Regions from separate parts of the Nocardia sp. NPDC006044 genome, predicted to be linked through region 2. Evidence: riboswitches for the same ligand, from Rfam matches in the RefSeq annotation. Region 2 holds a riboswitch; the other holds the start of a gene.
The links. A riboswitch is a leader RNA that binds a small molecule or an ion and turns the genes downstream of it on or off. The one in region 2 is predicted to bind glycine.
Positions count from the first base shown of each region.

Region 1: linked by a shared signal. The riboswitch ahead of glyA (serine hydroxymethyltransferase) and the one ahead of gcvP (aminomethyl-transferring glycine dehydrogenase) in region 2 are both predicted to bind glycine.

Region 1 is NZ_JBIAID010000001.1:3,208,923-3,224,221, reverse strand. Features, by position in the region: gene ACFYO1_RS14655 (fatty acid desaturase family protein) at 1-699, shown strand, start outside; gene ACFYO1_RS14650 (cellulase family glycosylhydrolase) at 705-2,129, opposite strand; gene ACFYO1_RS14645 (hypothetical protein) at 2,253-2,699, opposite strand; gene ACFYO1_RS14640 (monodechloroaminopyrrolnitrin synthase PrnB family protein) at 3,099-4,235, shown strand; gene ACFYO1_RS14635 (cytochrome b/b6 domain-containing protein) at 4,237-4,848, opposite strand; gene ACFYO1_RS14630 (molybdopterin-dependent oxidoreductase) at 4,832-5,566, opposite strand; gene ACFYO1_RS14625 (TetR/AcrR family transcriptional regulator) at 5,668-6,237, shown strand; gene ACFYO1_RS14620 (medium chain dehydrogenase/reductase family protein) at 6,312-7,352, shown strand; gene ACFYO1_RS14615 (PQQ-dependent sugar dehydrogenase) at 7,472-8,548, shown strand; gene ACFYO1_RS14610 (L-serine ammonia-lyase) at 8,551-9,921, opposite strand; gene glyA (serine hydroxymethyltransferase) at 9,918-11,213, opposite strand; glycine riboswitch at 11,245-11,338, opposite strand; gene ACFYO1_RS14600 (IclR family transcriptional regulator) at 11,548-12,333, opposite strand; gene ACFYO1_RS14595 (putative nucleotidyltransferase substrate binding domain-containing protein) at 12,346-14,208, opposite strand; gene ACFYO1_RS14590 (GMC family oxidoreductase) at 14,216-15,299, opposite strand, start outside.
Region 2 is NZ_JBIAID010000001.1:3,732,190-3,747,488, reverse strand. Features, by position in the region: gene ACFYO1_RS17165 (DUF2252 domain-containing protein) at 1-1,158, opposite strand, end outside; gene ACFYO1_RS17160 (GMC oxidoreductase) at 1,244-2,938, opposite strand; gene ACFYO1_RS17155 (CDP-alcohol phosphatidyltransferase family protein) at 3,104-3,742, shown strand; gene gcvH (glycine cleavage system protein GcvH) at 3,824-4,222, shown strand; gene garA (glycogen accumulation regulator GarA) at 4,391-4,870, shown strand; gene ACFYO1_RS17140 (MerR family transcriptional regulator) at 4,965-5,765, shown strand; gene ACFYO1_RS17135 (bifunctional nuclease family protein) at 5,938-6,411, shown strand; gene ACFYO1_RS17130 (MerR family transcriptional regulator) at 6,618-7,211, shown strand; glycine riboswitch at 7,458-7,557, shown strand; gene gcvP (aminomethyl-transferring glycine dehydrogenase) at 7,707-10,529, shown strand; gene ACFYO1_RS17120 (VWA domain-containing protein) at 10,563-12,230, opposite strand; gene ACFYO1_RS17115 (WhiB family transcriptional regulator) at 12,345-12,620, opposite strand; gene ACFYO1_RS17110 (HNH endonuclease) at 12,647-13,192, opposite strand; gene ACFYO1_RS17105 (hypothetical protein) at 13,238-13,363, opposite strand; gene ACFYO1_RS17100 (DM13 domain-containing protein) at 13,479-14,003, opposite strand; gene ACFYO1_RS17095 (acyl-CoA dehydrogenase family protein) at 14,328-15,299, opposite strand, start outside.

The sequences.
Region 1 (15,299 bases), 520 kb from region 2:
CATCAAGCGTTGCACCACTCCGCTTTTCGAACCGCGTGGCCGCACCGACTGGTCGGCGTACCGCTCGGCGTGCCGCTGCTCGTCGTCTACACCAGCTACCGCGTACGCCACCTGCAGCACCACCGCTACCTCGGCACACCGAGCGACACCGAGTTCTTCGGCTTCGACACCCGCAGACCACTGACCGTCGGCCTGCTCTTGCGCGGCATGTTCGACTACGCGCGGCTCGCCGTCGTCGTCCGCGACGTGCTGCGCGCGGCAACCGGCCGCTGGCAGTACGAACACGGCGACATCAGCGCCACCATGCGCCGCCGAACCATCACCGAACACCTGATCCTCGGCGCACTACTACTGGCCGCTCTGATCCTCGCCGCGACCGGTCACCACGACCTCGTCCTCCGACTCTGGTTGCTGCCCTTGCTCTTCGCCGTCCCGATGCACTTCCTCGTCGAACTCCCCGAACACATTCTCTGCGACTCCGACACCACCGACGTCCTGCGCAACACCCGCTCCATCCGCGGCAGCCGGCTGTCCACCTGGTTCACCAACGGCAACAACCTGCATATCGAACATCACGCCGCAATGTCGGTGCCGCTCAATCAATTATCCGCCCGCCACGAAGAAGTCCGCGAGCGCGCCGTCCACGTCGAACGCACCTACCCGGACTTCTATCGCACCCTCTGGCGGGCCATCCGCTGACCCGCCTACGTCCGGTTGATCCGCACCGTGACCGATGCGGCGCCATTGCCTTCCACCGTGACGATCCGAGCTCCGGGTGCCGAGGTGACGGTGCCGCCTTCGACGCTGACCTGGTAGCCGTTGGGGTAGTGCAGGTCGGAGACGTAGATTTCGGTCGGAGCGGCAACGGGGCGTGGGGTGTAGGTGTAGGTGAAATCGCCGGTGGTGGGGTCGAAGGCGAGGCGGCCGGGGGTGCCCGCGGTGGCGCGGGGGTAGGTGCGGACCAGGTCGCGGCCGATGTCACCGAGGAACGGGTCGGGCTTGGGGCCGTTGGGGCCGAAGCCGGACGCGTAGTGCCAGTATTGCCAGCCGATGAAGCGTTCGTCGGCCCGGATCAGGGTGTTGCGCAGCACAGTGGCATCACCGTCGCCGAATTCTGTTACCAGCGTGGGGATTCCGGTTCGACGGACGAAGGCGTCGATATTGCCCCAGGTCTTGTCCTGCTGCACGGGGCACACGCCGCGCAGCTGTTCGGGCAGGCCGAGGTAGATGGCCAATTGGCTGGGGATGCAGTAGTCGTGCGGGGCGAACACGATGTCGGGTGAGGTGATCGGCGGGTTCTTGCCGAGATTGGTCGGCATGGTCTCGTTCCAGGTGACGTTCGGCTCCCAGAACACCGGCAGGGTGGTGTTGCGCGCCCGCACCGCGTCGGTCAGCTTCTGCATGGCCGCTTGATATTTGGCGTCGAAACCGGGACAGCCGTTCGGGAAGCAGGTATGGAAGGCGGAGCCGGGCCACGGTTCGTTCATCAGCTCGATGCCGAGCACGCCCGGCCGTCCGTTCACCTTGGCGGCCAGCGCGCCCAAGGCCTGACCCAGATGGTCGAGCACCCCATTGCTGTTGTCCCACACTTCGTCCCAGCCGCGGTTCATGCTCGGCATCAAGTAGTACAGCGGGAAGCCGGGATTCGGTTCCCACGCCGCCGGACGAGAACGCAACGACCACTCCGGAAAACCGTTGCCGCCCCAGATCTTCGACAGGCCATCCTGATGATTGTCGAGCAGGGTGTAGATGCCCTGCGCCGCAAGCGTATCGATGACCCTGCCGATCCGGTCGAGATAGGCGGTGTCGAGCACGCCGCGCGTGGGCATCAGCCCGTCGAAACTCACGCCGAGCCGCACGGTGTTGAACCCGTGCCGCGCGAGCAGCGCCGCGTCCGCGTCGGTCAGCGTGAACCCGTCACCGGGCTCCACATACGGCGCCTGCTTGTCGACGTTGTTCACCCCGTGCAGCAGCACCTTGCGGCCGGCCGCGTCGACGAGATAGCTCCCCTCGGCCCGCACCTGGCTGAGCGACGCCGCCGGAGCGGATTGCGCGGGCGCCGGGAGGGACACCAACCCGGAACATGCGATCGCGAGCACGGCCACGCCGACCACCCCGCGCGTCCGCATCGCGGCCATTGTTCTCGCTATGACTGTGCGCATCGGCAGCTCCGCTCGTGTGACCAACGAGCTTAATGGTCACACGTCCAGTTCAACCGATCACGGCCGCGCCCGTCCGGGGATCCCCAGTTGTCAGACCGACGATTGCAGGAAAAATGCTGTGCGCGCGTCTGATTCGTATAGCAAACGAAGGACCGATTCACGCAGTCCGTCGATGTCATCCTGAAAGATATCGAGATAACCGGCAGGCCACTCGACGAATCTGAATGTGCCGCGGGTTGCCCGATCGTCGGCTTTGAAGAACATCTCGGCGGCGAGCAGTTGCGGCACCATCTCGTTTCCGATGCTGAACGCAATGTAACCGGGCCGCATCCTGGCGATGTACGCGTGCGCGCGGCCCGCATGCGGCGCGGCCGGAAAATGATTCTGGACGGCCTGATTCAGCTCGTCCGGTTCGGTCGCCGTCCGAAACACGACCGACGCCGCCACGCCCGATCGAGTCGCCGATTTGCCGAACCAGTCCGACAGGACTGCACTGAGCTTCAGGGAGAAGGTGCGCACCCGGCGCGTTCCGATCAAGTGTTTCAACCTTTTGACTGAAGAGCCTTGCTGAAAGCAGCGTTTCACGGGCGATGGATCTACGGATATCGGTCGAACAACGGACATGTGACCTGGCCTTCGGCTCCGAGGCAGCGCCCCCCGCCACGTGGGCGTGCTGCCGATTCGGTCCTGCGCGTCGAAACCCGCGCGGTCGGCGAACCGAAATCACGACGAACATACCGTGAATAACGACGGGACACGCCGGATCGCACGATTTGCCGACCTGATTTACCAGACGTTTGCCCTTGTGCTTATTGACAAACTCATGGGATGTTTGTTTGCCTTGCTGCACAATCGCTTCGGACCGCACTCGGGTGACGGCATACATGCGCGACCACCTGCGGGTCAGAACGACTCGCGGAACAAAGATAGGACCTGATGCCAGCCCTGAGAAAGCGGTCCCGGCCGTCGGCACACGCCGATTCGGGCAGTAGCGGAGCAGGCTTGATCAGCCTGGACGAATCGGCGTGCCACGAGGTTGCGCGCCGCGATCCGTTGACCGCCGACGCATTGTTGGCGAACCTGCCCGCGATGAACGCGGCGGCCGAGGTAACGGAACTCGCCAAGGGGTTGCGCCAATTGGTCTGGCAGGCCCGCGAGGTAGAACTGCGGCACGTCGCCGACCGGCTGGCGGCCATGCGGGATGTCGGGATGTTCCTCTCCTCGTTGCAGCGCCACGGCGTGGAACCGCTCGACGCCGTGCCCGAGGCCACCGACACGCTGCTGGCGTGGGGACTCTCGGTGGACATGGTCCCGCGCGATACCGCGCTGCACTACGGCGTCTGGAATCCGCACGACAAGCGCCAGCGGATGTTTCTCGGCGATCATCAGGAGAACGTGCTGATCGATGCCGTCCGGGTCGGCACCGTGCTGATCGACGAAATGGCGCCGACGCTCGCCGGATTGGCCGAACTGCCACCGGGCGACATTTCGTTCGGCGAGATCTGCCATAAGGCTGCCGACCAGCTGGAAACCCTGCCGGAGGTGATGGACGCCGTCTATCGCAATGTCGATCCGGTCGAGTTCTATGCCGCCCGGCTGCGTCCGTTCATGGCGGACGTGACCGTGGCCGACCGTCAGTACTACGGTCCCGCGCCGGTGCACGTGCCGCTCTACCTGATCGATCGCCTCGTCTGGTCCGCCGATCACCCCGACGCCGACCTGCGGTACTTTCACCACGATCTGGTGCGCTACGGACTTCCCCAGTGGCGCAAGCTGTTCGACCGCACCGAGGGCACGGCCTCGCTGGCCACTCGCCTCATCCAGGAATTCGACCGTCCCGCCCCGCCCGCGACCAGAGTCGCCTACGCCATGGACGGCGTGATCCGAATCATGAACGCGCTGGTCACCTTCCGCGGCATGCACAACCTCATGGCCGGCGGCGCGTACAGCGACGCCTCCCGGTTTCCCACGGGTACGGCGGGGGTCAGCCCCGGCCTACTGGATCACGTGCACACCCTGACCCGCGACTGCGCCCGGCGCACTCGTTCCCGGCGCACCGGCACCAGGAGTTGAGTTACCGGTCGTGCTCCGCGGCCCACCGCTCGTGCTCCTGCTCGGCCCAGGTCTTGGTGACCTTTCCACTGAGCATGCCGCGCATAGCTTCCGCGTCCCGCAGCGCGTAGCCGATGTGGCCGGCGACGAGCAGGCCGAAGGCCAGCGCGAACCAGTCGTGCATCAGGGTCGCGCCGGTGCGCCAGGCGAGGCGGGTCCAGTCCGGGAAGTACATGAGCACGCCGGTGCCGAGCAGGACGAGGATCGATCCGGCGCTCAGTGCCGCGTTGAGTTTCTGTCCGGCGTTGAACTTTCCGACGCCGTCGCCGGACAGACGGCGTCCCTTCTCGCGCAGCCACCGCCAGTCGGATCGGGTGAAGCGGTTCAGCCGGGACAGATCGGCGCGGTAGGCGCGCGAGAGCAGGCCGGCGACGATGGGCACCGGCAACGCGAATCCGCAGTAGACGTGGACGGTTTCGACGATCTGGCGGTTGCCGACGAGCACGGCGAGCGGGCCGAGGTAGAGGATCGCGGCGGTGAGCACGCAGATCAGCACGAGCACACCGGCCAGCCAATGCACCCAGCGTTCGGCCAGGGTGAACCGGTGCAGGTCGCGGTCAGCCGGTCGGGTCATCGTCACGTCCGTTCGATCGGCCGACCCACCCGTCGATCGAGTAGCCCCGGCGCTCCCAGTAGCCGGGCACGACGTCCTTGGTCAACTCGATGCCGGCGAGCCACTTGATGCTTTTGTATCCGTACATCGGCGCGACATAGAGCCGGACCGGACCCCCGTGATCGTGGGTTACCGGGCCGTCGAGCATCTCCAGCGCGACGAGCACGTCGGAGCGCCTGGCCTGCTCGAGCGTGAGGCTCTCGGAATACGTGCCGTCGAACGAGGTGAACCGCACAGCGCGCGCCTTCTGGTGCACGCCGGCGTCGTCGAGCAGATCGGCGAGACGCACACCGCGCCAGCGCACCTCGGGTACCCGCCAACCGGTGACGCACTGGAAGTCGCGCACCAGCTCCTGCTGTGGCATCGCCTGCAGGTCACCGAGGGTGTGACTGCGGGGCGCGTCGACCAGTCCGGTGATGTCCAGCCGATAGTCGCTCGCGTCGCGCCGCGGCACGCTGCTGGTGACGGAGTAGAAGCGAAAGGTGTTGCCCACCGGCAGAAGTCCGACCAATCCGGTCGGATCGCGGTTGCCGATCGGACCGAGCACTGCCGACAACCCCCGCTGAATCGATGCGCCGCCGAGCACACCCGCGGCCCCCGCGGCGAGCAATCCCAGCACCACACGCCGCCCGACCGGTGCGCCCAGGCACTCCGGCTCGGCGCTCTCGTCAACGGACACCTCTCCACTATCCCCCGAATTCGCTGGTAGGGCGTTATCGAATCGGGCGTTTGACGGCCTTCGGTTGACGTTCAGCGAAGAGTGAGTGTACAGTCACTCACATGGCAAAGCGCGGCGCGACACTCTCCACGTCGGAGGTTCGGCGGGACGCGGTTGTCGATGCGGCGATCATCGAGTTCGCCCGCACCGGCTACCACGGCACGCCGATCAACAACGTGGCGGCGAAGGCGGAGATCTCCCCGGCCTACGTCTTCAAGCTGTTCCCCGGCAAGATCGCCCTCTTCGTGGCGGCGATCGACCGTTGCTTCGAGCTTGTCGTGCAAGCACTTTCGGCGGGCGCGGCGCGGGCCGACGGCGAGAGCCCGGACGAGATTCTGTACGCCATGGGCGGCGCGTACGCCGACCTCATCGCGGACCGGAGCCTGCTCATGCTGCAGGTCCACGCGCAGTCGGCGGCGGATATCCCGGAGATCGCGGACGCCATGCGCCGAGGACTCGCCAAGGTGACCACCTTCGCGAAGACCAGGTCCGGCGCCGCGAACAGCGCGGTGCAACGGTTCATGGCCTACGGCCAGCTCTGCCACCTCATCGTCACCCTCGAACTCGACCACCAGGACGGCGACTGGGCCGCGATGCTCACCGAAGGCATGCGCCACCCCGACACCCACTAGACAGACCGAGCCCCGCTCGCGGGGCCCTTTTCCGGCACATCGAGTGACTGACCAGTCACACACTAGGAGTCATCATGATCAGCACCAAGCCCGTCACCGCCGTCGAGATCGTCCTGCCCGGCCTGGTCGAGCCGAGCGGCCTGCAGGTCACCGAGCGGCAGCTGCCGCCGCTGGGCGCCGACCAGGTCGTGGTCCGGGTGGACGCGTCCGGCGTCTCGTTCGCCGAGCAGCAGATGCGCCGCGGCAAGTACTACGACCAGCCGCCGTTCCCCTTCGTGCCGGGCTACGACCTGGTCGGCACGGTCATCACGACCGGATCGTCGGTCGACGAGGCACTCGTCGGTCGCCGGGTGGCCGCGCTGACCAAGACCGGCGGCTGGGCCAGCCACGTCGTGCTCGACGCCGCCGACCTCGTCCCGGTGCCGGCGTCGCTCGACGCGGCCGAGGCGGAAACCTTTGTGGTGAACGGCATTACGGCCTGGCAGATGCTGTACCGGACGGCGAAGGTGAAGCGCGGCGAGACCATCCTGGTGCACGGCGCCAACGGCGGCGTCGGCTCGACCCTGGTCCAGCTGGCCCGCGCCGCGGGCATCCGGGTGATCGGCACCGCGTCGGCCCGGCACGCGGCGGCCGTCGAGGCGCTCGGCGCCACCCCGGTCGACTACCGCGGCGACGTGGTGGCTCAGGTCCGGGCGCTCGCGCCGCAGGGCGTGGACGCGGTGTTCGATCACGTCGGCGGTCCCGGCATCGTCGATTCGTTCGGGCTGCTCGCCCCGCACGGCACGCTGGTCGCCTACGGGACCGCCTCGACCAAGGACGAGGAGGGCAACTCGCGGCTGCCGGTGCTGAAGCTGTTCGCTCAGCTGATGGCATGGAACGCGCTGCCCAACAAGCGCAATGCGCACTTCTACAACCTGTGGGCGGGCAAGCGCAACCTGACCAAGTTCCGCAACCGCGTCCACGAGGACCTCGGCGCGGTCTTCGACCTGGCCGCCGAGGGGACATTGCGCGCGCAGGTGGCGGCGCGAATTCCGTTGAGCCAGGCGGCGAAGGCGCTCGAGCTGGCCGAATCCCGCACGGTCACCGGCAAAGTCGTGATCGTGCCGGACGCCTGATTCGGGCACATCGAATTACGGGTCATGCGACCGGGCGAGTTTCCCGCTCGTCCGGTCGCACTCACATCCCCAGTCGCTCGCCAGTCGAGTTGATCAGTCGGATGGGGTTCTACTTAGGCATGACTTCGACACTTCGAAGTGCGGCACAATTCGCCGGCACCGCTGTGATCGCGGTGGCGACAGCGCTTTTCGTCGCAGTGCCCGGTTCCGTCGCGCAGCCGGTCGGCGTCCCGGACCTCAACGCACCGGAAGAACTCGCCCGCGACATCTCCGTGCCATGGGGCCTGAGCTTCCTGCCGGGCGGTTCCGCGCTGGTCGCGCAGCGCAACACCGGGGTGATCACGCGGATCACGCCGGGCTCGGCGCCCACCCAGGCGTATCGAGTGCCCGGCGTGGTGGCGCGCGGCGAGGGCGGCTTGCTCGGCCTCGCGGTCTCGCCGAAGTATGCCGAAAACGGTTACGTCTACGCCTATTTCACCAGCAGTAGCGATAATCGGATCGTGCGTTTCCGGCTGGACGGCCAGCCGGAGGTGATCTTCAAAGGCATCGCGAAGAACACCATTCACAATGGCGGCCGAATCGCCTTCGGCCCGGACGGCATGCTGTATGTCGGCACCGGCGACGCCGGGCAGTCGAGCCGGGCCCAGGACGCGGCGAGTCCGAACGGCAAGATTCTCCGGCTGGACCCGGACGGCAAACCGGCGCCCGGCAATCCCACGCCGAATTCACCGGTCTACAGCCTCGGCCACCGCAACGTCCAGGGCTTGGCCTGGGACTCGGCCGGCAGGCTCTACGCGACCGAGTTCGGCCAGGACACCTACGACGAGATCAACCTGATCCAGCCGAAACGCAACTACGGCTGGCCGGTCGTCGAGGGCAAGGGCGACACCCAGGGCGGCCGCTACACGAACCCGCTGATCACCTGGGCGACCAGCGAAGCCTCGCCGTCCGGACTGGCGATCACCGCGAACACGTTGTACGTCGCGGCGTTACGCGGCGAGCGGCTCTGGACGATTCCGCAGGTGGCCGACGGCACGCTCGGCAAGCCGGTGGCACAGCTGCGCGACCGATACGGCCGGCTGCGCACCCCGCAGGTCGCGCCGGACGGCTCGCTGTGGCTCACCACCTCCAACACCGACGGCCGCGGCGATGTCCGCACCGGCGACGACCGGATCATCCGCTTCCCCGCCCGCTGAACTCAGCACTCGACGACGGCCACCGCCAGCCCGCCGCGCGAGGTCTCCTTGTACTTGTCGAGCATGTCGGCTCCCGTCGCGCGCATGGTCTGGATGACCTGATCCAGCGACACGTGGTGCATGCCGTCACCGCGAATGGCCATGCGGGCGGCGGTGATCGCCTTCACCGCGGCGATGCCGTTGCGTTCGATGCACGGGATCTGCACGAGTCCGCCGATCGGGTCGCAGGTGAGGCCGAGGTTGTGTTCCATGCCGATCTCGGCGGCGTTCTCGATCTGCGCGGGCGTGCCGCCGAGCACGGCGGCCAGACCTGCCGCGGCCATGGCGCAGGCCGAACCGACCTCGCCCTGGCAGCCGACCTCGGCGCCGGAGATCGACGCGTTCTCCTTCATGAGCTGGCCGATCGCGCCCGCGGTGAGCAGGAATTCGACCACGCTGTCCTCGTCGGCGCCGCCGACGAATCGCTGAATGTAGTGCAGCACAGCGGGAATGATGCCCGCCGCGCCGTTGGTCGGCGCGGTGACGACCCGGCCGCCCGCGGCGTTCTCCTCGTTGACCGCCATCGCGTACAGGGTGACCCACTCCATCGCGCGCAGCGGATCGTTGTCCTCGGCCTCGGCGCCGAGCCGCTCGAACAGGGTCGCCGCGCGCCGCCGCACCCGAAGCGAACCCGGCAGCACTCCCCTGGCCGACATCCCGCGGTCGACGCAGCCGCGCATCACCTGCCAGATGCCGAGCAGGTCCGCCCGCACCTGATCCGCACTGCGCCAGGACATTTCGTTGGCCAGCACGATATCGCTGATCGACTTGCCGGTGGCCGCGGTGATCGAGAGCAGTTCGTCCGCCGAGCGGAACGGATGCGTCACGGAGACCGGGGCTTCGACGGTCCGGCCCTCGATCTCGTCCTCATCGAGCACGAAACCGCCGCCCACCGAGAAGTACTGGCGTTCGCGCAGCACCTGACCCGCGTCGTCGTACGCGGCGAACCGCATCCCGTTGGTGTGAAAGTCCAAGCGGGTCAACCCGAGCAGTTCCACATCGCGGTCGACGGCGAACGCGATCGGCTGCACGCCACCGAGATACAACCGGCCGTCGGCGCGCGCCGTGGCGACGGTGGCGGCCATCGTGTCCGGGTCGATGGTCTCCGGCTGCGCGCCGGCCAGCCCGGCCACGATCGCCTCGACACTCCCGTGCCCGCGGCCCGTCGCGCCGAGCGAGCCGTAGAGCTGCACCCGCAGCGCGGCGGTCCGGTGCAGCACGTCGGCGTCCTTCAGCCGCTCGACGAACGCCGCCGCGGCGCGCATCGGCCCCACGGTATGCGAACTCGACGGCCCGATACCGACCCGGAACAGGTCGAATACGCTGATCGTCACGCCGGGTTCCGCACGCCGAGGTACAGCGGGAACCGCTGCGCGAGCGCGTCCACCCGCGCGGTCAGCGCCTGCGTGGGCGCGCCGCCGCTCAGCGCGGTCGCGATGATATCGGCGACCTCGGTGAACGCCGCGGCATCGAAGCCGCGGGCGGCCAGCGCCGGTGTGCCGATCCGCAGCCCGGAGCTGATCATCGGCGGACGCGGATCGAACGGAATCGCATTGCGGTTCACCGTGATTCCGAGGGTGTGCAGGAGATCCTCGGCCTGCTTGCCGTCCAGCCGCGCCGCGCGCAGGTCGACCAGCACCAGGTGCACGTCGGTGCCGCCACTGACCACGCCGATGCCCGCTGCCCGGCAGTCCTCGGCCAGCAGCCGGTCGGCGAGGATCCGGGCACCCGCGAGGGTTCGCTCCTGCCGGTCGCGGAAGGCCGGCTCGGCCGCCATCTTGAACGCGACCGCCTTCGCGGCGATCACGTGCTCGAGCGGGCCGCCCTGCTGGCCGGGGAACACCGCCGAATCCAGTTTCTTGCCCAAATCCGCGGTGGCGAGGATGAATCCGCCGCGCGGCCCGCCCAGCGTCTTGTGCGTGGTCGAGGTGACGACGTGCGCGTGCGGCACCGGCGACGGATGCAGCCCGGCCGCCACCAGGCCGGCGAAGTGCGCCATGTCGACCATCAGGTACGCGCCGACCTCGTCGGCGATGCGCCGGAATTCGGCGAAGTCGAGCTGCCGCGGGTAGGCCGACCAGCCGGCCACGATCAGCTTCGGCTGATGGTCGTGCGCGAGCCGCGCTACCTCGGCCATATCGATGAGCTGGTCCTCGGCCCGAACATGGTATGCCGCAACGTTGTACAGCCGGCCGGAGAAGTTGATCTTCATGCCGTGGGTGAGGTGGCCACCGTGGTCGAGCGCCAGGCCGAGAATGCCGTCGCCGGGCCGCAGCAGCGCGTGCATGACCGCCGCGTTCGCCTGCGCCCCCGAATGCGGTTGCACGTTCACGTATTCGGCGCCGAACAGCGAACGCAGCCGCTCGATGGCCAGGGTTTCGATCTCGTCGACGTATTCGCAACCGCCGTAGTAGCGGCGCCCCGGATAGCCTTCGGCGTATTTGTTGGTGAGCACCGTGCCCTGGGCATGCATCACCGCGAGCGGCGCGTAGTTCTCCGAGGCGATCATTTCCAGTCCGCGTTGCTGGCGGCTGGTCTCCTGGTCGACCAGAGCGGCGACGACCGGGTCGAACTCGCGCAGCGAGACATCGAGTTCGGTGCGCAGGGCAGAGGCAGGATCAGCCATGGGGAGCCTTTCGCGGATGCGTGGGGGTGGCTCCTCCCGCTCTGTCCTATGGCCTGAGAGATTCACGCGTCGCGCGTTTGCCCCGTCGGCGAGTGCGTGGTGCACTACTTTTCAGAGTTGCCTTGTGCGTAGCGGTACTGGGCCTGAGAGATTCCCGGGAGGTGTTGCTCCTTCGGCTCTCCATCGAACGGATGGAGATCTCCCGCTGCGTGTGCGGCGATATTCAGTTGATGGATACCGATATTTGTTGCATATAGCGCAACAGGCGCGCGATATGCAACATAGTATTATCGTCGGCCGCGCGGGTTGTCAATGGCGAACCGCACCGGCCCGCTCAGCCGAAGTAGCCGAGCCGGTGACTGATGTCCGCGGCGCTCGCGATGGCCAGCGCGGCCGTGGGCGCGAACAGATCCGGACCGAGCCGATAGGCCGGACCCGAAACGCTCAGCGCGGCAACGATAACCCCGTTGCTGTCGAACACCGGAGCGGCGACCGCGTTCAGGCCGACCTCCAGTTCCTCACGCACACTTGCCCATCCGTTCTCCCGCACCTCCACCAGCTGCGCGGCGAGGTCGGCGACCTTGGTCAGCGTGTTCGCGGTGAAGGACTCCAGCTTCGGGCCGACCTGCTTGCGCAGCGCCGCCGGTTCGAGACCGGACAGCAGCACCTTCCCGCTCGACGTGGCGTGCGCCGGGCAGCTCTGCCCGACCCAGGAGCGCAGCGCGATCGACCCGGTGCCGGCCGCCTCCACGATGTTGATGATCCGATTACCGTCCAGCACAGCGATATTCGTGGTCTCGCCGGTCCGGGCGGCCAGTTCGTTGCAGGCGCCTTGACTCTGACCGACCAAATCGACCTGCGCACTGGTGGATCCGGCCAGCCGGACGATGGAGAAGCCGAGCCGGTACTTGCCGCGGTCGGAGAGCTGCTCGACGTAACCGCGCGATTCCAGCACGGCGATCAGCCGGGAAACGGTAGATTTGTGCACACCGAGTTCGGCGGCAATCTCCGTGACACCCGCCTGGCCGAGCTTGGCGATGATCTCCAGCACGAGCAGTGCGCGGTCGACCGACTGCACCGCAGCGGCCCGGCCCGGGTCCTCACCATCCTGTTTTGCCATGACGCCGTCATTCTAGGCCGAGGGCATCGCGATCCCGCGGACGCGTCGCTGGACGGCCGCGATCTCGCGCAGCGCGTCGTTCAGCAAACTCCGGTTCAGGGGCGACAGCTCCGCCATCACCACCACATCGCCGGGCCGGTGGCCCGCGGACAGTTGCTCGACCTGATGCACCATCCGCATGCGCTGCAACATGACGAACACCTCGGTGAGCACCGCCGCGTCGCGATCGGCGATCACCCCGGCCGTCGCCGCCGCGGCCAGCCGCACCGGCGTCGCCGCGGCCGTCACGCCGGCCGCCAGCCCGCCCCAGCGGGCCAGGTTAACGATCGGGACCAGCGCGTGCGTCTTCAGGTCGAAGGTGCCGCCACGCCGGGACAGGACGTCGCGCAGCGAGCGCGCCCGGACCCGTCCGGACAGCGCGTCGAGCAGTTGCAGGCGCAACGCGTTCGGATAGTCGGCGCGCATCCGGGCGAAGGCCGCGGGCACCGCGTGCAGGCCCGGATCGCCCCAGACCACGCGCCCGTCGATCAGCAACGACGACATGACCAACCCGCGATCGACGAGCGGATCGTCCAACCAGCGCGTCGCCGCCCTCGTCCACTCCGACCGGGAGCGCGCGAATTTCGGCTTCGCGGCGATCGCTCCATTGCTGTCCGCGGGCAGTCCGCAGGCGTCGAGGATGGCGTGCGTGCGTTCGGCGATGGCGCGCAGTTGCCCACTGGCCGTGGACAATTCATCGTCCCAGGACAGCGCGCTGTCCACATCCGAGGACGGCATCGCCTCGCGCCGGGCGATGCTGCCGAGGGTGAGCCAGGCGAAGCCACCCTGCGGCGCGTCGCCGGACTCGGCGATCGCGAGCTCGAGCGCCTTGCGCACCACCGAGTCGATGACCACGGAGAGGATGCCGCTCGTCGCGGACGCTTTGGTGCCGTTGCGGAACAGATCGACCGTGGTGCCGGGGATTTCGCGGGCCGCCACTTGCAGTCGCGCCGCGTCGGCGGCCGCGCCGATCGCCCGGCGCAGGGCGAAGCTCTGCCGCGCGGAGGCCGCGAGCAGGTCCGAGTCCTCGAGGACGCCGAGCACCTCACCCCGCCGGGTGACCACCGGCAGGTGCCGCAACCCGCTCTCCAGCATCTCCATCAGCACGGTCTCGGCGGACAGATCGGCGCTCACCCGCCGGGCCGGCGCGCTCATCACCCGCGCGATCGGCAGGTCGACCGGCAGCCCCGCCGCCACCACCTCGGCCCGCAGATCCTGATCGGTGAAGATGCCGAAATCCCCGTCCGGCAACCGGATCAGCACCGCCGTGACCCGCTGCTCGGTCATCCGGATCACCGCCTCCCGGACGCTGGTCTCCGGTGTCACGAAAATCGGCTGCGCCGAGACGAGTTCGCTCGCCGGGCGGGTGCCGAGCACCTGCGCCATCGGGGTTCGGTTGCCGGACACCGTCTTCCACGCCGACGACGCCAGAAAGGCCAGCCCGTCCGGCTGCGCGAACTGCGCGCGGACGTGCTCGCCGGGCAACCGGATCAACAGGCTGGTCTCGGTGGCCAGCGCGACGAATTCGGCGCTGCCGCCGGTGAGCAGCGGCACGTAGCCGAAGATCCCGCCTGCCTCGACGGTGTCGATCGTGCGGCTGTCGTCCGACAGCGACGAGGCGGCGGCGTCGGGACCGTTGCGCCGCAGGATGACCCGGCCGGTCCACACCATCCAGATGTCGTCGGGCACCTGCGCCGAGTAGTCGCTGATCACCGCGCCCGCCGCGAACTCGTGCAAAGACGAGGCCGCGGCGAGCCGGTCGAGATCGGCGGCGGTCATCGACTGGAACGGCGCGTGCCCGCCGAGGAACGCGGCTAGTTCGCCCTCCGCAGACATGTCCGGCTCACGTGGTCCGGACGAGATCCGCGCACTTCTCCGCCATGGCCATGACAGTAATGTTCGGGTTCACCGCGGGCAATTTCGGCATCGCGGACGCGTCGACCACCCGCAGCCGCGACACCCCCTTGACCCGCAGCTCCGGATCGAGCACCGCCAGCGGATCGTCCACCGCGCCCATCCTGGCCGTGGCGGCCGGGTGGTACACCGTGTTGTGGGTGGCGCGGATGTAGCTCAGCAGTTCGTCGTCGGAGGTCGCGTCCGGGCCGGGCGCGAGCTCGGCGGCGATCCACTCGCGCAGCGGGGACTGCTCGGCGATCTTGCGGGCCAGCCGGACCCCGGCCAGCATCACCCGTTCGTCGTGGCCGTCCGGATCGGTGAAGTAGCGGGGGTCGACCTTCGGCCGGTCGCGGAAGTCGCGGCTGCGCAACCGGATCGTGCCGCGCGAACGGCCCTGCGTGACGTTGGGGGTCAGGCAGAAGCCGTTGTCGGTGGTCGGGTAGCCGCGGCGCAGCGTGTTCATGTCGAACGGCACGCTGCCGTAGTGCATCATCACGTCCGGCACCCGCAGCGACTCGTCGAGCGTGGCGAAGATGCCGATCTCCCACCACTGCGTCGAGGTCGTGACCATCGGCCGGGCGGCGTCCCAGAACACCAGGCCTTCGACGTGGTCGTCCAGGTTCGCGCCCACGCCGGGCAAGTCGGCCAGCACCGGGATGCCGATCTCGCGCAGGTGCTCGGCGGGCCCGATCCCGGACAGCATCAACAGCTTCGGCGTATCGATGGCGCCGGCCGTGACGATCACCTCGCGGCGCGCGGAGACGGTGTCGTAGCCGATGCCGTCGGGGCGCAGATATCGCACGCCGGTCGCGGCGCGCGCGTCGTCGAACAGGATCTCGCTGACCCAGCAGTCGGTGCGCACCTCCAGATTCGGGCGCGAATCCAGCACCGGGTGCAGGTACGCGTGCGATGTCGACATGCGCGTGCCGTCTTCGGCGGCGTTGATCTGGAACCAGCCCGCCCCGTTGCGCACGGTCGCGCCCCGGTTGAACCGCACCGTCGGCAGCCCGACCGCCGCGGCCGCCGCGAGC
Region 2 (15,299 bases):
CGGGTCGATGCTGCCCTTCAGATTGCGGAATTGCCGCACGATGAACGGCAATTCGACGCCGTCGCCGGTCGGGTCGACGCTGGTCCAGCCGAGCAGGATGTCGCTCTCGGACTGAACCAGCCTCGCGCCCTGCACGATTCGCTTGCCCTCGTGCTTCGGCGGCGGCGCGGGCAGATACGGCGCGAGCGCGGACGGGTTGGCCTGCTTGATCTGTAGCACCAGATCCTCGCGCTCGTTGCCGTGCAGCAGCGCGACATAGGTGTGCAGGCCGACGCTGCCGGTGCCGACGATGCGGAAGGCGATGTCGGACACCGCGAATCGGGCCAGCAGGTTGCGCCGCGACCGGCGCAGCGTGTCGGCGTAGCGTTCCAGGCCGTCGGTGATCGCCGCGGCGACCTGGTCGCCGACCGGGGTGAGAATCGGTGGGTCGCTGATGAATCGGTGCTTCTTGATGCCGGTCTGGTGGTCCTCGAGGTGCTCGGTCCACTTGGCCACCACCTTCGCGCTGGTGTTCTTGCGCGCCTTCTTCGCGGCCTTCTTGAAGTCGTCGACGAGGTCGTGGGCCGCGGCCTCGTCGAGCACCGACTCGTCGGGCAGCGCGCTCCACGATTCCAGGAACGGCTGCTCGGCCAGCTGCGCGACGGCGAGGCGGTAGGCGCGGGCGGCGTCGTGCGCGGCGGCGCGGCAGTCGTCCTCGCCCGCACCGCTTTCCCGCCCCGCGAGCACCAGGCTGGCCGCGAGGCGGTCCAGATCCCACTCCCAGGGCCCGGCGATGGTCTCGTCGAAATCGTTGATGTCCATGATGATTTCGCCGCGTGGCGTGCCGTACAGGCCGAAATTCGCGGCATGCGCGTCGCCGCAGAGCTGTGCGGTGAGCCCGGTGTCCGGTCCGCCGGCCAGATCGGCGGCCATCAGCCCGGCCGCGCCGCGGTAGAACGTGAACGGGGAGGCGATCATCCGGCCGATGCGCAGCGGCACCAGGTGAGCGAGCCGGCCCGCGTTGCTCGCCTCGACGAAGTCGAGCACCTCGGGCCTGCGCGCTCCCTCGGCCGCGCGATCGCGCGCGGTGACCGGCACCCGGTCGCGCAGGGCCGCGCCGCGGGCGCGCACGTCGGCCGCGGGGAGGTAAGAACGTAGATCGATACCACTGTCTGACACGCTGCCGACGCTAGCGGGTATCGGCCCCGCCGACGGTGTCGGTTTCGCCACGTTCGGTGCCGGTCGGATATGCCGCCCGGTGCGCTCAGGTGGCGGGCACCGGGGGATCGACCGGGGTGATCGGCAGCCGCAACGCGCCCGGCGCGGCGGCGGGCACCGTCGGCCGATTCGGCGCCACGGGCGCGATCCGCTGATACGCGGTCCCGAGTTCGGGCCGCGGATCGGCCTCGTTCTTGTTGGGCCAGAACGCCATTGCCCGCTCCGCCTGCGCGGTGATGGTGAGCGACGGGTTGACGCCCAGGTTCGCGGTCACCGCCGAGCCGTCCGCGACATGCAGGCCGGGATGGCCGAACACCCGCTGATACGGGTCGACCACGCCGGTCTCCGGGCTGTCCCCGATGACGCAGCCGCCGATGTAGTGCGCGGTCGCCGGAATGTTGAACACGTCCATCACCAGCCCGTGCGTATCGCCGTGCACCTTCTCGCCGAAGCGCCGCCCGATGTCGTGCGCCATCGGGATCCAGGTCGGATTCGGTTCGCCGGTGCCCTGTTTCGTCTTGAGCAGCCCGCGCCGCCGGAACGAGGTCAGCGAGTTGTCCAGCGACTGCATGACCAGCAGGATCACCGACTTCTCCGACGCGCGCCTGGCGTTGAGGCTGCGCAGGAACACCAGCGGGTGCACCACCATCGCCAGCAGGAAGCGCAGGAACCGGAACGCCCCGCCGTCGACGATCGGCACCGACATCGGGAACAGCGCGTTCTGTCCCTTGCCGTAGTGGCAGACCTCGATGTGAGTGTCCGCGGCCGGGTGGATCGAGGAGGTGATCGCGATGCCCTCGGCGAAATCGCGGCGGGTGCGGCTCACCACGTTGAGGATCGCCTCGGAGTTGCTGCGGGTCAGCTCGCCGAGCCGGGGCGACAGATTCGGCAGCACCGCGTCGTCGCGCATCTTGTGCAGCAGCTTCTGGGTACCGAGCGCGGCGCCGGCGAACACCACCTGCTCGGCGGTGAAGGTCCTGCGCTGCTTGCGGATCCAGCGATCCGAACGCTCGGTCTCGACGGCGAAGCCGCCGTCCGCCAGGGGCCGCACGGACGTGGCGGTGGTCAGCGGGTGCACCTCGGCGCCCGCCTGTTCGGCCAGGTACAGATAGTTCGTGGTGGTGGTGTTCTTGGCGTTGTTCGGGCAGCCGGTGAAACATTGCGCGCAGTGCACGCATCCGCGCCTGCGCGGGCCGACGCCGCCGAAATAGGGGTCGTCGACCTCTGCGCCCGGGTCGCTCTCGTTGAAGAACACGCCGACGTTCGTCGGGTGGAAGGTGTCGGCCACGCCGAGGTCGTCGGCGATCTCGCGAATCACCTCGTCGGCCGGGGTCATCCGCGGGTTCGGCGCCACGCCGAGCATCCGCTGGGCCTGGTCGTAATACGGCGCCAGCTCGGCGCGCCAGTCGGTGATATGCGCCCACTGCTTATCGGTGTAGAAGTTCGGCAGGGGCTCGTAGAGGGTGTTGCCGTAGATGAGCGAACCGCCGCCGACGCCCGCGCCGGAGAACACCGCGCACTTGCCGAGCACGCTGATCCGCTGCGGCCCGGTCAGACCCAGTCGCGGCGCCCAGATCGACTTGCGCACATTCCAATTCGTGCGCGGGATGTCCTCGGCGGGCCAGCGTCTGCCCGCCTCGAGCACGCCGACCCGATACCCCTTCTCGGTCAATCGGAGGGCGCTGACGCTGCCGCCGAAGCCGGAACCGATCACCACCACGTCGTAGTCGAATGCGGGCATGACTTCCTCTCGCTCACCGGACGTTCACCGTACCGACAGATGAGATGATTTCATACTCATTCTGTCACCGCCGGTCTGTGGCGGAAACCATCCTTGCCCGGAGATATCGAGAAAACCGGCGTGCCCGGATGGCGTCGACCGGGGTCGGTGCGGTAAGCACGGGGCGTGACAACCGAATCGGGCACAACGGAACCGGAGGGGCGCGCCGACACCGGCGGCGTCTTCGACGACCGCATCCTCACGGTCCCGAACGTCCTGAGTTTCGTCCGCCTGCTGGGTGTTCCGCTGTTCCTCTGGCTGCTGCTGGTCGAACACGCCGACGGCTGGGCGTTCGTGCTGGCCTTCGCCAGCGGCCTGACCGACTTCCTGGACGGCAAGCTGGCCCGCCTGCTCGATCAGTCCTCCCGCCTCGGCGCCCTGCTCGACCCGTTCGTGGACCGGTTGTACCTGGTGACGACGCTGGTGGCGTTCGTGCTGCGCGGCCTGATCCCGTGGTGGGTGGCGGTGCTTCTGGTCGGCCGCGATCTGGTGCTCACCCTCACGCTTTCGGTCTACAAACGCCGCGATCTGCCCCCGCCCGACGTCATCTATCTGGGCAAGGCGGCCACCTTCGCGTTGATGTCGGCGTTCGTCTGGCTGCTGGCCGGGGAGATGGATTGGGCGCTCGACGGTTTCGGGCGGGCCTTCGGCGGGGCATTACTGGTCTGGGGCACGGCGGTGTATGTATGGACCGGCTTGCTCTACACCGGTAAGGCGATCGCGGTCGCTCGCTCGATACCGGCTGTGGCACACCGGCCGAGCTGACCGAGGCGTCGAGTCGAAGATCGGCTCGGGCCTCGCATAGAGTTGCGCCCACACGATCACAATGGAAAGGACGGACGGCCTGTGACCCAGACCCCCGAAGATCTGCGCTACACCGAGGAGCACGAGTGGGTGCAGCGGATCGGCCCGACCCGGGTTCGGGTGGGCATCACCGATTATGCCCAGTCCCAGCTCGGTGACGTTGTGTTCGTGCAGCTGCCCGAAACGGACAAGGACGTCGCCGTGGGGGACAGCATCGCGGAGGTCGAGTCGACCAAGAGCGTGTCCGACATCTACGCGCCGATCGCAGCGAAAGTTGTTGCGGTGAACGAGGTTCTGGTGCAGGAGCCGGAGACGCTGAACACCGATCCGTACAGCGACGGATGGCTGTTCGAACTCGAGGTCGCGGACGCCGCCGGCCTCGACAAGACCCTTGATGAACTGTTGGATGCGGCAGGTTATCAAGGAGTTATCGGGGGCTGAATCAGCCTTCCCGGTTCTACCTGCACGGGCACGCCCTGGCAGGGTACGGTCAATGCCAACAGATGCGCCGACAGCCATTGTCGGGAATCTAGGGACTCGACGGCAGGTCGTGGTGCCACAGGTATCACCTGCTTGCATGGATAATCAGGTTCGAGGAGGAGAGAAACGGTGAGCGAGAACAAAGACCCGGGTTACGGGGAGACCGCGGCCGAGACGACGTCGGTCTTCCGCGCGGATTTCCTGAACGAGGTCGACGCGTCGCGCTCCGGAGAGCCGACCGGCGAACAGCCGGTCCAAGGGGTCGAGGGTCTGCCCGTTGGTGCGGCCCTCCTGGTCGTCAAGCGCGGTCCGAACGCGGGCTCGCGGTTCCTGCTGGATCAGCCGACTACGTCGGCGGGCCGCCACCCCGACAGTGACATCTTTCTCGACGACGTCACCGTCAGCCGTCGGCACGCCGAGTTCCGTCAGGACGACGATTCGTTCCAGGTTGTCGATGTCGGCAGCCTGAACGGCACCTATGTGAATCGGGAGCCGGTGGACTCCTCGGAACTCCAGAACGGCGACGAGGTGCAGATCGGCAAGTTCCGCCTGGTGTTCCTCACCGGACCGCGGGCGCAGAACGACTCGGCGGGTGCAGGGAGCCTATGAGCACGCGGCGCTGGGTTCTTTCACCTCATGAAGGGCTCGGGGTCATGAAGGACTCAACGCCGTGACAGGTGCGGCGCAGTGGGCGCGCGGAGGCATGTCGATCGGCTCCGTGCTCGACCTGCTGCGCCCGGACTTTCCGGACGTCACCATCTCGAAGATCCGCTTCCTGGAGGCGGAGGGCCTCATTCGGCCGGAGCGCACGCCCTCGGGCTACCGCAGATTCTCCGTCGCCGACTGTGAGCGGCTTCGGTTCGTGCTGACCGCGCAACGCGATCAGTACCTGCCGTTGAAGGTGATCAAGGAACAACTCGAAGCGATCGACAGCGGTGCGGCGACGCTCGGTGTGCGGGAAGCCCGCGCCCGGGCGCATTCGGGCCATACGGGTGCGTCGGAGCCGGCGGCAGCGACCGCCGGCTCCGAGCACCCGGTCGCATCCGGCGGGAACAGAAACGGCGCCATCGCGCCGAGGAGGCTCGGCGTGGTGCCCAGCGAGATTTCCCCCGACGATCTGCGCTTCGATCACGAAATCCGGCTCACCCGCGCGGATCTGCTCGCCCAGGCCGACATCGACGAGGCGTTTCTCAACGATCTGATCCGGGCGAACCTGATCACCCCCGGCGCCGCCGGATTCTTCGACGGCGACGCGGTGACGCTGGCCCGGACCGCCAAGGCGATGGCCGAATTCGGTTTGGAGGCACGGCATTTGCGCGCGTTCAAGCTGGCCGCCGATCGGGAGGCCGCGCTGGTCGCGCAGATCGCCGCCCCGATCGCGAAGAGCCGCGACGCCGGTGCGCGGGCCAGAGCCGAGGAAACGGTGCGTGAACTCGCGGCGCTGTCGCTGACGTTGCACGCCTGTCTGGTGAAGTCGTCGGTGCGGACGTCGCTGGGCGGCTGAACATCCCGTCGGCCCGTTGACGCGGAATCGGTGTCATGTTTCGGTCATCCAACACGCCGATTTCGGCTTGCACACCGATCGCTGCACCCGCGCGGGTTCGCCTAGACTCGTTGGTACGGCGAGCTGGGCGGTGGTCGTGCCGGGCGGCCGGCGGATATTGGGAGGCAGTGCGATGAGTGAAATGCGTGTCATCGGCATTCGTGTCGAGCAGCCACAGAATCAGCCCGTGCTGTTGCTCCGCGAGGTGTCGGGGGACCGGTATCTACCGATTTGGATCGGGCAGGCCGAGGCGACGGCGATCGTGCTGGAGCAGGAGGGGGTGACCCCGATCCGCCCGCTGACCCACGATCTGATCAAGATCCTGATCACCGAGCTCGGGCACACCCTCAAGGAGGTGCGCATCGTGGATCTCCAGGAGGGCACGTTCTACGCGGACCTGGTCTTCGAGAACGATCTGCACATCTCGGCGCGGCCGTCGGATTCGGTAGCGATCGCCTTGCGGGTGGGTTGCCCGATCTACGCCGAGGAGCCGGTGCTCGAGGAGGCCGGGCTGGTGATGCCGGACGAGCGCGAGGACGAGGTGGAGAAGTTCAAGGAGTTCCTCGAGTCGGTCTCGCCCGACGATTTCAAGGCCACGGATAGCTGAACAGGACCTTTCCGGCAATCCGGCGTTTTCGCGGGCTGACCGGGGGATCGTCCCTTAACCAGAGCTTGAGACTTTAACCGCGCGTCGCGTTTGGCCGGACGATGGTGCTCCCTGGACAATCAGGGGAGTAATCTCGATAGTTGGGCCACGTCCGTTTTGGCCAGGTCGTCAGTATGAGCAGTGGTCGAAGCGGAGCCGGGTCATCGATGAGGCCAGCGGTCGGCGGAGCAAGGGAGTGGTCAGTGGCAGAGGAATCGCAAAATGTGGTGCAGCCAGGCCTGTTCCCGGACGACTCGGTTCCCGACGATCTGGTCGGCTACCGGGTTCCCAGTGCATGCCAGGTGGCCGGGATCACCTACCGGCAGCTCGATTACTGGGCACGGACCGGATTGGTCGTGCCCTCCATTCGCAGCGCCGCCGGCTCGGGTAGCCAGCGCCTGTACTCGTTCAAGGACATCCTGGTCCTGAAGATCGTGAAGCGGCTGCTCGACGCGGGCATCTCGCTACAGAACATCCGGATCGCGGTCGACCATCTACGCAGCAGGGGAGTGCAGGACCTCGCGGGGATCACCCTGTTCTCCGACGGCACCTCGGTGTACGAGTGCACCTCGGCCGAGGAGGTAGTCGATTTACTGCAGGGCGGGCAAGGCGTGTTCGGCATCGCGATCAGCGGCGCCATGCACGAACTCACCGGCGCCATCGCCAACTTCCCGGCCGAACGCGCGTCCGCGGTGACCGAGCGGCCGGAGGACGAACTGTCCTACCGGCGTAAGGCCCGGATGAGCCGCAAGACCGGATAAGAACAGACAACCGACAACACCCCGCCGCCCCGGCAGAACTCAGGGTAGCGGGGTGTTGTGCTGGGCGGCATCTGGTTTTCGATGGCGACAGCTCGGACTGTGTCAAAACATAGTGTTAAGTAGATATGCGCATCTATCGATGTGATCGTCCAGAGCTCCCGCATACCGACGTGACCAGCGCGACACCCGCAGGGAAGGGACCAGTGACACGTTCTGGCGTGTCGTCGGCTTAAACTGGTGGCGCGCCAACGCCGTGCGGGAGAGTCCCGGGTTCGACAGAGTCCGGGCGCCGAAGGAGCAGCACCTCCCCGTCAATCTCTCAGGCATCAGGGACCGTGCGGGCTTGGGCGCCTCTGGAAAGCGGTGGCTTCGGGCCGCCCGCCCATGGGGAAAGGGGCTCGACCTTCATTGCGGTCGCGCGTCCGAATCTCTCAGGCAACACGACAGAGGGGGAGGGCTGGTAACCGTCGACCCCTGTCGACCCGCCCGAACCCTATGGGAGCTGCCGTGACTCGCTCATTCGCCGACCGCCACATCGGACCCGACCGGGGCGAGATCGCCCGGATCCTGGACGTCGTCGGCGTCGGCTCGCTCGACGAGCTCGCCACGAAGGCGTTGCCCGCCACCATCCTCGACGGGTCCGGCCTGGCCGGATTGCCGCCTGCCGCAACCGAACACGAGGTGCTGGCCGAACTCGCCGGGCTCGCCCACTCCAACACCGTGGCCACCTCGATGATCGGGCTCGGCTACTACGACACCCTCACCCCGCCGGTGCTGGTACGCAACCTGCTGGAGAACCCGGCCTGGTACACGGCGTACACGCCCTACCAGCCGGAGATCAGCCAGGGCCGGCTGGAGGCGCTGCTCAACTTCCAGACCATGGTGTCCGAGCTGACCGGGATGGACGTGGCGAACGCGTCGATGCTGGACGAGGCCACCGCCGCCGCCGAGGCGATGACGCTGTTGCAGCGGGCGAGCCGGTCCAAGTCGACGCGGCTGGTCATCGACACCGACCTGTTCCCGCAGACCAAGACCGTGCTGACCACCCGCGCGCAGCCGCTCGGCATCGAGCTGGTGCCGGCGGATCTGTCCGCCGGCGAGCTGCCCGAGGGTGAATTCTTCGGTGTGCTGGTGCAGGCGCCGGGCGCGTCCGGCCGGGTAGTGGACTGGACGTCGCTGATCGGCGCCGCGCACGAGCGCGGCGCGCTGGTCGCGGTGGGCGCGGACCTGCTGGCGATGACGTTGATCGCGTCCCCGGGCGACCAGGGCGCGGACGTCTGCTTCGGCACCACCCAGCGTTTCGGTGTGCCGCTCGGCTTCGGCGGCCCGCACGCGGGTTATCTGGCCGTGCGCACCGCGTATGCCAGGCAGCTGCCCGGCCGGCTGGTCGGCGTCTCGGTGGACGCGGACGGCGACGTGGCCTACCGGCTGGCGCTGCAGACGCGCGAGCAGCACATCCGCCGGGAGAAGGCCACCTCCAACATCTGTACCGCGCAGGTGCTGCTGGCGATCGTCGCGGCCATGTACGCGAGCTACCACGGCGCCGACGGCCTGCGCGACATCGCGCGCCGGGTGCATCGGCACGCCGCCACCATCGCCGCCGGCCTGGACGGCGCGGTCGTGCACGACACGTTCTTCGACACCGTGCTGGCGCACGTGCCCGGCGGTGCGGAAGCCGTTGTGGCGAAGGCGAAGTCGCGCGGGATCAACCTGCGCCTGGTGGACGCCGATCACGTCGGCATCGCCTGCGACGAGGCCACGACCGAGGCACACGTCGCGGCGGTGCTCGAATCCTTCGGCACCACACTGTCGGCCGAGCAGCGCGACCCGGCGCCCGCGGTCGAGATCGAGAACCGGACCTCCGAGTTCCTCGACCATCCGGCGTTCACCAAGTACCACACCGAGACCGCGATGCTGCGCTACCTGCGTTCGCTGTCCGACAAGGACATCGCGTTGGACCGCAGCATGATTCCGCTCGGCTCCTGCACCATGAAGCTGAACGCGACCGCGGAGATGGAGGCCATCACCTGGCCCGGCTTCGCCCGCGTGCACCCGTACGCGCCGGTCGAGGACGCACCCGGCCTGTTGCAGGTGATCCACGACCTGGAGCAGTGGCTCTCCGATATCACCGGCTACGACTCGGTCAGCCTGCAGCCCAACGCGGGCAGCCAGGGCGAGTACGCCGGCCTGCTGGCGATCCGCCGCTATCACCTGGATCGTGGTGACACCCACCGGGATACCTGCCTGATCCCGTCCAGCGCGCACGGCACCAACGCGGCCTCGGCGGCGATGGCCGGGCTGCGCGTCGAGGTGGTCAAGTGCCGGGACAACGGCGACGTCGACCTGGACGACCTGCGGGCCAAGATCGCCGACCACGCCGACCGGCTGGCCTGCATCATGATCACCTACCCGTCCACGCACGGTGTGTACGAGCACGAGGTCGCCGAGCTGTGCGCGCTGGTGCACGACGCGGGCGGTCAGGTGTACGTCGACGGCGCGAACCTGAACGCGCTTGTCGGACTTGCCCGTCCGGGCCGGTTCGGCGGCGACGTGAGCCATCTGAACCTGCACAAGACGTTCTGCATCCCGCACGGCGGCGGCGGGCCCGGTGTCGGTCCGGTCGCGGTCCGGTCGCACCTCGCGCCCTACCTGCCCGGCGATCCGCTGGTGACCGACTCGCACGCGGTGTCGGCGGCCAACTACGGCTCCGCCTCGATCCTGCCGATCACCTGGGCCTACATCCGGATGATGGGCGCGGACGGCCTGCGCGACGCGACGCTGACCGCGATCGCCTCGGCGAACTACATCGCGCGCCGGCTCGACGAGTACTTCCCGGTGCTCTACACCGGCGAGCACGGGATGGTCGCGCACGAGTGCATCCTGGATCTGCGCGATATCACCAAGCAGACCGGCGTCACCGTCGACGATGTGGCGAAGCGCCTGGCGGACTACGGGTTCCACGCGCCGACGATGAGCTTCCCGGTCGCGGGCACGCTGATGGTCGAGCCGACCGAGAGCGAAAACCTGGACGAGCTGGACGATTTCATCGAGGCGATGATCGCGATCCGCAAGGAGATCGATCAGGTCGCGGCGGGCGTGTGGCCGGTGACCGACAACCCGCTGCGCGGTGCGCCGCACACCGCGGCGAGCCTGGTCGGCGAGTGGGATCACCCGTACAGCCGCGAAACCGCTGTGTACCCACGGGGTCTCGGCCACCCGCGGCCCAAGGTGTGGCCGCCGGTCCGGCGGATCGACGGCGCGTACGGCGACCGCAACCTGGTCTGCTCCTGCCCCCCGATCGAGGCGTACGCCGACTGACCGTCGGCACGGAGGGCGCCCTTGTCTGCGTCTTCAGGGGGTCGTCAGCGACTGAACCACTGCGGACCCGAAGCTGAGGTCGTCGGAGGTGGTGACCTTCGTGTACGTGCCGCCGGACTGCTCGGCGATGCTTTTCAGCGTCTGCGTGCCCTGGCCGCCGATCACGATGATGTCCACGCGGACCGGGTGCGCCTTGTCGATCGCGGCGGACATTTCGGCGGCGAGTTTCGCGCCGGTGACCGTCGAGTCGTCCTCGGGGCCGTCGGTGATGAGGAGCACGGAATTCGTTCGGCCGGGGGTGTATCCGTTGACCGCGCTCTTGTACGCGGCGATCAGCGTCGGGTACGCCTGGTCGGCCTTGACCTCACCGGCCTTGATGGCGCCGAGCGCGTTGCTGATCTTGGTGCGCTGATCGTCGGTGAGCGCGGCGGTGGCGGCCTGTACCTTGTAAGGCGTTGTGCCGTCGAGGTTTTTGCCGTATGTCCAGAGGCCGAGGCCGAAGTCCGGTGGCATCACCGTCAGCGTTGAGCTCAGCGCGCCGACGACATTCGCCAGCCGGGTCATCGAACCGTCGGTGGTCGACATGGACGAGGAGACGTCGACCAGCACGGTGGATTGCACGCCGAGCACCGGATTGGCAAGGGTGGCACGGACTTTGTCGAGGGCTGCGCGCGGCGGTGCGGGGGTGGCGGCGGGTGCGGTGCCGAAACCCGCCGCGGTGAAGGCCGATACCTGCTCAGGTGCGCGCAGGTAGTCCGCGAACAGTCCGCCGATCAGGTTCTGTGTCTTGTCGACCCAGGGCCCGGACATCAGCGCCGCCGGGTGATCGGCGACCGGCGCCGCGCCGGACGGCCGGAAGACCGTAAGTCCCGCTTGGGTTTTCGCCTGCTGCTCGGTGGTGGCGACCGCGTGCACGGTGGCCTGCTGCGGTGCGCCGGCGAGAATGCCGAACGCCGCGGCGGTATCGGCCGCCTCCGGCGCCTCGGCGGCGAGACCGGAGATCGCCGCGACGGCTTGGCCCGACTGCGCGGCCTGCTCGGTGAGCGGTTCCGCGCCGGATACCGCGGACCCCACCGCCACGGCGGCGGCGAGCGAGGCGTCCCCGGGCGGTAGTGCCATGCGCAGGCCGCCCCAGCCGGACAGCCCGACGTCTTTGAGCGAACCTTGTTGCAGCCGTGGCAGATCCGCCCACGTGGTGTTGGCTTGTTCCAGCGCGCCGCGCAATTCGTCCGGCACCGCGAGCACGATCGGGCTCACCGCGACCGGCGCGGGCGTGCCCTCGATCATTCCCGGCACCCGCATGGACTCGATCGAACGGGTGGAATCGGGGATCCAGAGCACCGGCTGCGGGCCGAGGTTCTGGTCCCACGGCTTGCCGTTGGTGAACGCGGCGACGATCGCGGCGGACGGTTGCGCCGTCACGACCACCTGCGCGCAGTGATCCCGCACCTTCGGCTTGGTCGCGTTGTACCGGTCCGCGGCGCCTTTGACCTGCGCGGCAATGTCCGGATCGGCGGTGACGTAGAGCGTCGACGCGCCGGAGACGCATGCCGCGGCCGCGGCGCTGTCCTCGTCGGCCGCCCGATCCCGTAACTGGAACCATCCGACGACCCCGGCGACGAGCAGCACGATGGCCACCACTGCGATAACCGGACCTTTGCTGACGCCCCGGGATCTGGTTCCGCTGCGATGAGTGCCCACGGTGCACAGTGTATGTTCACCGGCGATTTGCGGCCGCGTCGAGGTTGCCCTCACCGGCGTGCCGTAGGCCGTGTCCGCCGGCCGCCGTGTCCGGGGCGGACACGGCGGCGGGATTCACGGGCGGATCAGCTGCCCGCGGTCGAACTCGTGGCCGCCCCAGACGCCGGACTGGCCGGTGCGGGCGGCGAATTCACCGCAGGCCACGCGGATCGGGCAGCCCGCGCAGATGCCGCGGGCGTAGTCGAAGTCCTGCGACGGGTACGGGAACCACGCCTCGTGCTGCGGATCGCCCCGGCAGGCGGCGCGATGCCACTCTCGGGAGTCCGAGAGCGGAAGCAGCTCGGCCAGGGTCAGTTCCACGACCGCGCTGGTCTCGGTGCGGATGGTCATCGCGATCCTCTCCTTTCTCGGATGGTTCAGGTGGCGGCGAGCTGCTTCCAGATCCGCCGCTGTTGCCTGGCCTGGTGGTTGGGTGCCTTGGGCTGCCAGAGCAGCCGCATGCCCGCTTCCTCGGGGGTGCGGTCGGCCTTGGTGGTATTGCACGGGCCGCAACAGGCGACGAGGTTGCTCCAGGTGTTCGGGCCGCCGCGGCTGCGCGGCCGGATGTGGTCGACGGTGCGGGCCCAGGCGGCGCAGTAGCCGCACCGGTGGCTGTCCCGGCGCAGCACGCCGGCCAGGGTGGCCCGGCTCTCGTCGTGCACCCGCGCGGAGTGCTCGAGGTAGACGTAGCGCAGCAGCCGGATGGTCTCCGGCAGCAGTAGCTCGACGTGCTGGGACCGGATCAGGAACTGCGGCGCCCGGTCGGCGATCGACTCCGCGGCGCCGCTCGTCAGCAGCACGACAGCCCGGTCGGCGCTGATCTCGTGGAGCGCCTCGTAGGAGGCGTTCAGCACCAGCACGCCGGTGTCTATCCAGTTGTCTGCGGTCAGCATCGCCGGGTTGGCGGCATAGCGGAATGTCATGGGAATCACCATGTTTCGGGAAGGGTCGAGCGGGGGAAGGGGCGGTCAGTTACCGGCCGGGAGGCAGCCGTCGTCGTTTCCGCTGCGCAGCTGCCGGTCGAATGCTGGTTTCATGGTCGACAACCGTTGTGCCGCTTCGGCGTTCGCCCGAATCGGGTCGTATACGCGCATGGCCACCTCCTCCTTTCCGCGTGCTCGTGGATCACCGCTACCTGGTGATCATCGTCGAATTCCATGGTGACATAACGGGCCTACCGCTGTCGGGTCATTTATTTCCGGGCGCGGGTCAGGCGTTCTGTAGCTGGGCGGCGCCGAACGAAACGTGGAACCGCTGGCACCAGATGGTGACGCTGGTGAACGCGGTCAGATCGGTGTCGGCGGGCAGGACGTAGTTCTGGCTGCCCTTGTTGCCTTTGAGGCTGCCGAGGTCGGTGTGTGTGCCGTCGTCGAAGACGAACCAGCCGGCCTTGCCCTCGACCACCTCGGCGTCGGTGAGCCATACGTGCAGGTCGGGGCCGTCGGAGGTGTCGAGGTCTTCGAGCCGGAGCACACGGGTGCCGTCGGGCAACTGGAGGATTCGCACGGTGCCGGAGGTGTCGTGCTCGTGGGAGATGAGGGTGCCTGTGGCCAGGGTGCGCGGTTGCGCGGGCTGGCCGGGCGCGGCGGCGGAGGGTGCGGCCTCGTTGACGGTGGTGTTGGTGAACAGGCGCCACGGTTGCGCCAGCGCCAAGCCGACGCCGAGCCCGACGATCAGGAGAACGGCCAGCGTCCACGTGATGGGGGATCGGGCGATCTTGCGTGCGGAAACCATGGGTGCCCTCCGGGTGGCGCGACAGACGTTGTCTCTCATTGAACACGGGTGAGCATCGATTTCCAGGTGCTCAATTGTGACCAATTGCTGACGTCGACCTGGGTTTCCGGCGTTCGCGGTGGCGAGCACCTCGGCAGCGCGACTGGTGAATTCGACCGTGCCGTAGGGACTTTCGCGCCTCGCATACATAGTGCAGCAATCGCATACGCCGCAGCGTGCTGGGGAGTATGCGGGGTACGAAGGAGCTGTGCGAAGGACTCCCTATCTGTCGCTTGGGACGGCTCCGGGCCTCGACTCATCCCGCCGAGGCCCGACGTCCGGCGCCTACAGGTTGCCGACGATGTGTTCGAGGCGGTCCGCGACCAGTTCACGGGCCTTCTCGCGCAGGGCGGGGCGGTAGCCGCTCGGGTACACCGGATCGCCGGGCGCGTAGTCCTTCAGGACCTCCTTGGCCAGGGTGATCTTGTGTACCTCGGTGGGGCCGTCGGCGATCGCCATCACCTCGGCGTAGTTCATCATGTCGACGAACGGGAGGTCGGTGCTGACGCCGATGGCGCCGTGCAGGTGCAGTGCGCGCTGGGCGATGTCGTGCATGACCTTGGGCATGGCGACCTTGATGGCGGCAATGTCCTTGCGCACCTTGAGATAATCCTGTTCCTTGTCGATGCGCCACGCGGTGCGCAGGACGAGCAGGCGGAACTGTTCCATCTCGATCCAGCTGTCCGCGATGCGTTCCTGCGTCATCTGCAGGCCGGCCAGCGGGCCCTTGCGCATCGGGCGGGAGACGACCCGCTCGGCCATCATGTCGAAGGCCTTGCGCACCAGCGCGACGGTGCGCATCGCGTGGTGCACGCGGCCGCCGCCGAGGCGGGTCTGCGCCACGATGAAGCCCTGTCCCTCGGCGCCGAGCAGGTGGTCGGCGGGCACGCGGACGTCGGTGAAGCGCAGGTGTCCCTCGTGCTCGCTGAACCCGTGCACGTGGAAGTTCTTGACGATCTCCAGGCCCGGGGTGTCGGCGGGCACGATGAACATCGACATGCCCTGGTACGCACTGACTTCGGTGTTGGTGACCACCATGACGATGTGGAAGCTGGCGAACTGCGCGTTCGAGTTGAACCACTTCTCGCCGTTGATCACCCAGTGGTCGCCGTCGCGCACCGCGGTGGTCTTGAACGTCGTCGGGTCCGAGCCGCCGGTGGGTTCGGTCATCACATAACAGGAGCCGATCTCACCGGCCAGCAGCGGCTCCAGATACTTCGCCTTCTGCTCCGGGGTGCCGTAGTGCGCGAGGATCTC